One region of the Bittarella massiliensis (ex Durand et al. 2017) genome, then DNA from elsewhere that is predicted to be linked to it. Evidence: predicted binding sites of a transcription regulator. Region 1 holds the regulator's gene; the other holds the start of a gene.
The links. Region 1 encodes HrcA, which represses chaperone genes, less so after heat shock. Its sites were predicted from a motif close to TGTTAGCACTCNNNNNNNNNGAGTGCTAACA; they were not measured.

Region 1 (3,410 bases):
AGTTCTTGCCGTCGATGGCCACGTGGTAGTCGCTGCCCATGTGGCGCTTGACGCTCATCACGGTGCGCTCGGGGTTGGTGATGGCCTGGCGCTTGGCCACCTGGCCCACCATCCGCTCGCCGTCTTTGGTGAAGGCCACCACCGAGGGGGTGGTGCGGGCGCCTTCGGCGTTGGCGATGACGACCGGCTCGCCGCCCTCCATGACCGCCACGCAAGAGTTGGTTGTACCCAAGTCAATGCCGATGATTTTTCCCATTGTCGTTTCCTCCTATTTCGATCCGTCGATTTGTTCTGTATGGTTGTGAGGGGCGGCTGCCCGCCCCGGGATATTTTGTCTAGTTGGCCACCTTGACCATGGCGTAGCGGATGACCCGCTCCCCCAGCAGATAGCCCTTTTGGAAGACCTCCACCACCTGGCTCTCGCCCAGGGTCTCGTCCTCCACGTGCATCACCGCGTTGTGCAGCTGGGCGTCAAAGGATTCGCCCACCGGGTTGATTTCCGAGACACCCATCTTTTCCAGCACCTCGCGGAACTGTTTGAGGGTCATCTCCACCCCGGTCTTGAGGTCGCTGTCCTCCTGGCAGGCGTCCACCGCCCGCTCGAGATTGTCCAGCACCACCACCATCTGGGAGAGGGCGGAGGCCACCCCGTCGGTGAACATCCCCTCCTTCTCCTTGGTGGAGCGCTTGCGGAAGTTGTCGTACTCGGCGCTCAGGCGCAGCAGCCGGTCGTTCAGGTCGCTGTTTTCCTGGCGGCAGCCGGCCAACTGTTCTTCCAGGGCCTCCACCTCTTTGTTCTTTTTGGGCTTTTTGGACTTTTTCTCGGCCGCCTTCTCCTCTTTTTCAGGGGTGGCGGGGGCTTTCTCCTCCGCCGGGGCGGTCTGTTCAGCTTCGGTCTGGGCCGTCTTCTTTTCCGGTTCCACCTGCAAGCTCCTCTCTATTGTTATTGGGTCGGGAGGGAGGGATCCCTCATCCGTCCCCGTCGGTTCCATTCAAGATCCTGCCCAGCAGGTCGGTAAAATAGGCCAGGTGGGGGATGATCCTGGTGTAGTCCAGGTGCCGGGGGCCGATGATCCCCAGCACGCCGGTGTGCTCGTCCCCGAAGAGGTAGCCGGTACTCACCAGGGTGGTGCCCGCCAGCTCTTGGTCCAGGTCGTCGCCCAGCAGCACCGCCACGTTCCCCCCCTCTTTGGGGGCGGCCCGCAGCAGGGTGTCGGTCTCCTTGAGCAGATCGAGAAAGGCGTTGTAGCCGTGCTCCGGCGCGGCGTAGCGCAGGAGGTTCGACTGCCCTTCCAGGTGCACCTTGGCCCGGCAGAGCTCGGCGCACATCCGGCAGATGAGCTGCACTGCGGGGGCCAGACAGAGGTAGTCGCCCCCCAGTTCCCGCTGCAGGAAGTCGTCCCGCAGCAGCGCCACCTCGTGCAGCGGCCGGTGGAGGAGGTTTTTGCGACAGAAGCCCGAGAGCTTCTCCAATTGCCGCTCCCCCGCCGGCAGCCCCAACTGACAGACCTGGTTGAGCACCAACCCGGTGTTGGTGAGGGCCACCAGCGCCAGCGTTTGGGGGGTGAGGGCCACCACCTCCAACTTCTCCATCGACAGGTCGGAGAGCTGGGGGGAGGTGGCGAGGACGGCGTAGTTTGTCATGTAGGCCAGAAGGGAACTGGCCCGGGTCAGGAGGATGTCCGGGTCCCTGACCCCCTGGCGGAGGAAGCGGGCGATCTCCCGCTGTTTCTCCACCGGCAGCTCCCGCCGCGGCATCAGGTGATTGATGTAGTAGCGGTAGCCCTGGGCGGTGGGGATGCGCCCGGCAGAGGTATGGGGCTGTTTGACACAGCCGAGGGCCTCTAGCCGGGCCATCTCGCTGCGGATGGTGGCGCTGGAAAAGGCGTCGCCCGCCAGCTTGGCGATGGCCCCGCTGGAGACCGGCTCCCCGGTCTCGGAGTAGAGGTCGCAGATGGCCTGAAGCACAAATCCCTGTCTCGGCGTCAACATCTTCCCACCCCCTTTCCGGCGGCTGCGGCACCCGTTTAGGGGGGACAAATGCCGAAGCAGCGCCGTTTTTGCGTTTAGCAGTCGAACCTCTCGACTGCCAACACATACAGTCTACCCCCAAAGTCAATAAAAGTCAAGAACTGAAATAAATATTTACATATTGGCAACAGTTTTCCCGGTGCCCCCTCTAAAGGGGGCATTTCTGCACAAAAAAAGAGGGGCCACTGGGGCCCCCCTCTCAAGGGGTGCGCTCCGCCTGCGCGGCGGGGGAGTGTTAGAGAGGCGGGGAGGCGCCTCCCCTGCCCGGGCCGTCCCCACCGGGACGGTCTTCGGGGGAGATGGGGTGCTGGGCGCGGCGGATGTCGTGCAGGATCTGCACCCCTTCGGCCACCGCATAGAGGAGGAAGACCCCCACCAGGGCGCCGCAGAAACTGTCCAAAAAGACGGCGAAGCGGGCGGTGAAGGGCACCGGCGGGCCGCCCGATGAGAGGCTGGCCCCGTCGGCAATGGCCAGGAGAAAGCTCCAGACCGCGTCGAGATAGGCGAAGTTGCGCACGATCTTGGCCGCCAAATTCTCGTCCCTTCTCTCCTCTTTCACGAATATCACCGCCTTTTCTACCCATTCTAGTAAATATATGTACTAAAGTCAATAGTAAATATTTTTACTATGCTAAAATGCTGCCAGTTCAACACCAAACGAGAGGGGACGACTCACCATGGTGCCCTACCAGCAGCGGCTGCGGGATCTGCGGGAGGATCACGACAAGACCCAGGCGGAGATCGCCGCCGTACTGGGCACCTCGCAGACCATGTACGCCCGCTATGAGCGGGGGGCCAACGAGATGCCGGTGCGCCACGTCATCGCCCTCTGCCGCTACTACGGCGTCAGCGCCGACTATCTCCTGGGACTCACGGGGGAGGAGCGGTGATCCCCCCTCCCCCCTCGCCCGCCGCTGTGGTATAATGGCCACAAGGCGGCTGTGCTGCCGGGGATAGCCGGGCAGAAATGCAAATGCCGTCTGCTCCCTGCCCCCTCCCCCCTGGCCAAGTGCCACCGCGCCCTCGGCGCCGGCGGTATGGCAGCCGCAGGGCGGCCATGATGCCGGGGCGGCCCGGCCGGTGTGCGGACGCCCTCTGCCCCACGGCCAAATGCCGCCGTGCCTGTGGCCTTGTCGGCCACAGGGCGGTCGCGATGCCGCAGCGGGCCGGCAGGCGCAGACGGCCCCTGTTCCCTTCCCCTGCCCTCGGTCCTCTGCCTGCGGCAAAGCGGCATCTGCCCCGCTGCCGCGGCGCGCCGGAAGGGGAGCGCCGCGCACCGACCTCTTTTTATTAAAAATACAAATACAAACGGCGTCCCGGCCTGTCGCCGGGGCGGATGGGAGGCAATTTGTCAATGAACGCACTGCTGATCTGGTACC
Region 2 (3,410 bases), on a different contig from region 1:
CGGCAGTCTGAACATCCTCTTCACCGACAAGACCGGCACCCTCACCCGGGGCCGGTTGGAGGTGACCCACTTCCTGGCCGGGGACGGCAGGGAGTACAAGACCGCCGCCACCCTGCGGAGCCAAAAGGGGCTCTGGCGGCAGGTGGAGGACTGCTGCCGCTACAACAACCAGGCGGTCATCAGCCCCCAGGGCCCGCTGGGGGGCAACGCCACCGACCGGGCGCTGCTGGCCTTTGCCCTGCCCCAGAGCACCAAGGGAGAGGTGCAAGTGGCCCGGCGGGTGCCCTTTGACTCGGCCAACAAATACGCTGCCGTGACGTTGGAGGACGGGCGCACCTTCGTCAAGGGCGCGCCGGAAAAACTGCTGGAGAGCTGCACCAAGTACGTGGACGGGGAGGGGCGGGCCCGGCCCCTGGACTCCCTCAAGCTGCTCAAATTGCGCTGGAAAGAGTTGACCGCCCAGGCGGTGCGGGTGCTGGTGCTCTGCCAGAGCGCCGTCCCGGTGGGGGAGGGCGGCGGCCGCTTTTCCGACCTGACCCTCATCGGGCTGGTGGGCATCCGCGACGAGGTGCGCCCCCAGGCCAAGCAGGCGGTGCGCCAGGCCCAGGCGGCGGGGGTGCAGGTGGTGATGATCACCGGCGACAACCGGGACACCGCCGCCGCCATCGCCCGGGACGTGGGCCTTCTGCGGGAGGCCGCCCCCGGCGCCATCCTCGAGAGCGGGGAGCTGGCCGCCATGAGCGACAGCCAGCTCAAAGACGCCCTGCCCGGCATCCGGGTGGTGGCCCGGGCCCTGCCCCAGGACAAGAGCCGCCTGGTCAAGGCCGCCCAGGAGTTGGGGCTGGTGGCGGGGATGACCGGCGACGGCATCAACGACGCCCCGGCCCTGAAAAAGGCCGATGTGGGCTTTGCCATGGGCAGCGGCACCGAGGTGGCAAAAGAGGCCGGCGACATCGTGATTTTGGACGACAACTTCCAGTCCATCACCCGGGCCATCCTCTACGGGCGCACCATCTTCAAGTCCATCCGCAAATTCATCATCTTTCAGCTGACCATGAACCTCTGCGCCGTGGGGATCTCGGTCATCGGCCCCTTTATCGGCATCGACACCCCGGTGACGGTGATGCAGATGCTCTGGATCAACATCATCATGGACACCCTGGCCGGGCTGGCCTTCGCCGGCGAACCCCCGCTGGAGGAGTACATGGAAGAGTCCCCCAAGCGGCGGGACGAACCGGTGCTCACCCGCTCCATGGTCCACCAGATCGTCTGTATGGGGGTGTTCACCGTGGGCCTTTGCGTGGCCTTTTTGAAGGTGGATCTCTTCAAACACCTCTTCCGCATTGAACTGGGGGAGCAGTACTTCATGACCGCCTTCTTCGCCCTCTTCATCTTCACCGGCATCCTCAACAGCTTCAACGCCCGCACCCCACGGGTCAACCTGTTTGCCAACCTGGGGGGCAATCGGGCCTTTGTGTTCATTATGGCGGCGGTGGCGGGGGTACAGCTGCTGCTCATCTACTTTGGCGGCAGCCTCTTCCGGGTGGCGGGGCTCACCCTGCGGGAGCTGGTGACGGTGCTCCTCATCTCCACCTTGGTGCTGCCGGTGGACCTGCTGCGCAAGGCGGCCCTGCGCAGAAAGGGGATCACCCCCGACATTTAAAGTGGTCAAAAAGCAGCCTTTTTTAAGGCAATGCTCTCTGCGGCGGGCGGCGCGCCGCGGAATGGGTGAAGGCAAAATCGCACTCTGTCGCAGAAAACGGCTTTAAAACAGTCTCGCGGGAGAAAATTTTTCTCTCGCGGGGCTGTTTTTTGTGGCGAAAAGACAATTTGATGTGCTCGACGGGTATGGCGAGAGGTTCAACCCCCCAAACAGAAAAGCAGGCAGATGTCTTTTTAAGAGCAAATTCGGCCTAAAAATGTACATGGAGGGAAAAAGTGGGCCTTTAAATTTGTATAAAATGTAAATTCTTTTGACTTTAACTGATTTTCCGGAAATACCCCTTGATTTTTGTGGGAAAGTGATTACAATGATATTTAGCACTCAGGTATATAGACTGCCAAACCAATTATACCAAACTATAATATAGGAGGAATTCAGTATGACCATCAAACCCTTGGCTGACCGCGTTCTGATTAAACTGCTCGAGGCGGAAGAGAAGACCGCCAGCGGCATCATTCTCCCCGACGCCGCGAAAGAGAAACCCCAGGTGGCCGAAGTGGTGGCCGTGGGCCCCGGCGGCATGGTGGACGGCAACGAGGTCGTCATGACCCTGAAGGTGGGCGACAAGGTGATCGCCAGCAAATACGCCGGCACCGAGGTCAAGGTGGAAGGCGAGGAATTCACCCTGCTGCGGCAAAACGACATCCTGGCCATCGTCGAGTAAGACTGGCCCAGACCGCCCGCAGACAACCGCTTACACATCACTACAACTGATAAAGGAGTAAGGCAACATGGCAAAAGAGATCAAATTCGGCGAGGAAGCCAGACAGTCCCTGCAGGCCGGCATCGATCAGCTGGCAGACACCGTCAAGGTCACCCTGGGCCCCAAGGGCCGCAACGTGGTGCTGGACAAAAAGTTCGGCTCCCCCCTCATCACCAACGACGGCGTGACCATCGCCAAGGAAATCGAGCTGGACGACCCCTTTGAGAACATGGGCGCGCAGCTGGTGAAAGAGGTCGCCACCAAGACCAACGACGCCGCCGGCGACGGCACCACCACCGCCACCGTCCTGGCCCAGGCCCTGGTCCGCGAGGGGATGAAGAACGTGGCCGCCGGCGCCAACCCCATGATCATCCGCAAGGGGATGCAGAAGGCCGTCGACGCCGCGGTGGACTTCATCGTCACCAACGCCAAAGAGGTCAACGGCTCCCAGGACATTGCCCGGGTCGCCTCTGTCTCCGCCGGGGACGAGGCCGTCGGCAAGCTGATTGCCGAGACCATGGAGAAGGTCTCCGCCGACGGGGTCATCACCATCGAGGAGTCCAAGACTGCCGAGACCTACTCCGAAGTGGTCGAGGGCATGCAGTTTGACCGCGGCTACATCTCCCCCTACATGGTCACCGACACCGACAAGATGGAGGCCGTCCTCGACGACCCCTACATCCTGATCACCGACAAGAAGATTTCCAGCATCCAGGACCTGCTGCCCCTGCTGGAGCAGATCGTTCAGGCAGGCAAAAAGCTGCTGATCATCGCCGAGGACATCGAGGGCGAGGCCCTGACCACCATCCTGGTCAACAAGCTGCGCGGCACCTTCAACTGCGTGGCCGTCAAGGCCCCCGGCTTCGGCGACCGCCGCAAGGAGATGCTCCGCGACATCGCCATCCTCACCGGCGGCGAGGTCATCTCCAGCGAGCTGGGCCTGGAGCTCAAAGACACCACCGTCCTGCAGCTGGGCAACGCCAA

Region 2: GT748_RS11030 (co-chaperone GroES) is a predicted target of HrcA. The motif match lies at 2,036-2,066, and genes of this name have one in related genera.

Annotation. Positions count from the first base shown of each region.
Region 1 is NZ_WWVY01000015.1:28,851-32,260, forward strand. It holds gene dnaK (molecular chaperone DnaK) at 1-256, opposite strand, end outside; gene grpE (nucleotide exchange factor GrpE) at 336-992, opposite strand; gene hrcA (heat-inducible transcriptional repressor HrcA) at 970-1,992, opposite strand; gene GT748_RS13160 (hypothetical protein) at 2,267-2,590, opposite strand; gene GT748_RS13165 (helix-turn-helix domain-containing protein) at 2,709-2,921, shown strand; gene GT748_RS13170 (arsenate reductase family protein) at 3,386-3,410, shown strand, end outside.
Region 2 is NZ_WWVY01000009.1:159,757-163,166, forward strand. It holds gene GT748_RS11025 (calcium-translocating P-type ATPase, PMCA-type) at 1-1,663, shown strand, start outside; gene GT748_RS11030 (co-chaperone GroES) at 2,103-2,387, shown strand; gene groL (chaperonin GroEL) at 2,455-3,410, shown strand, end outside.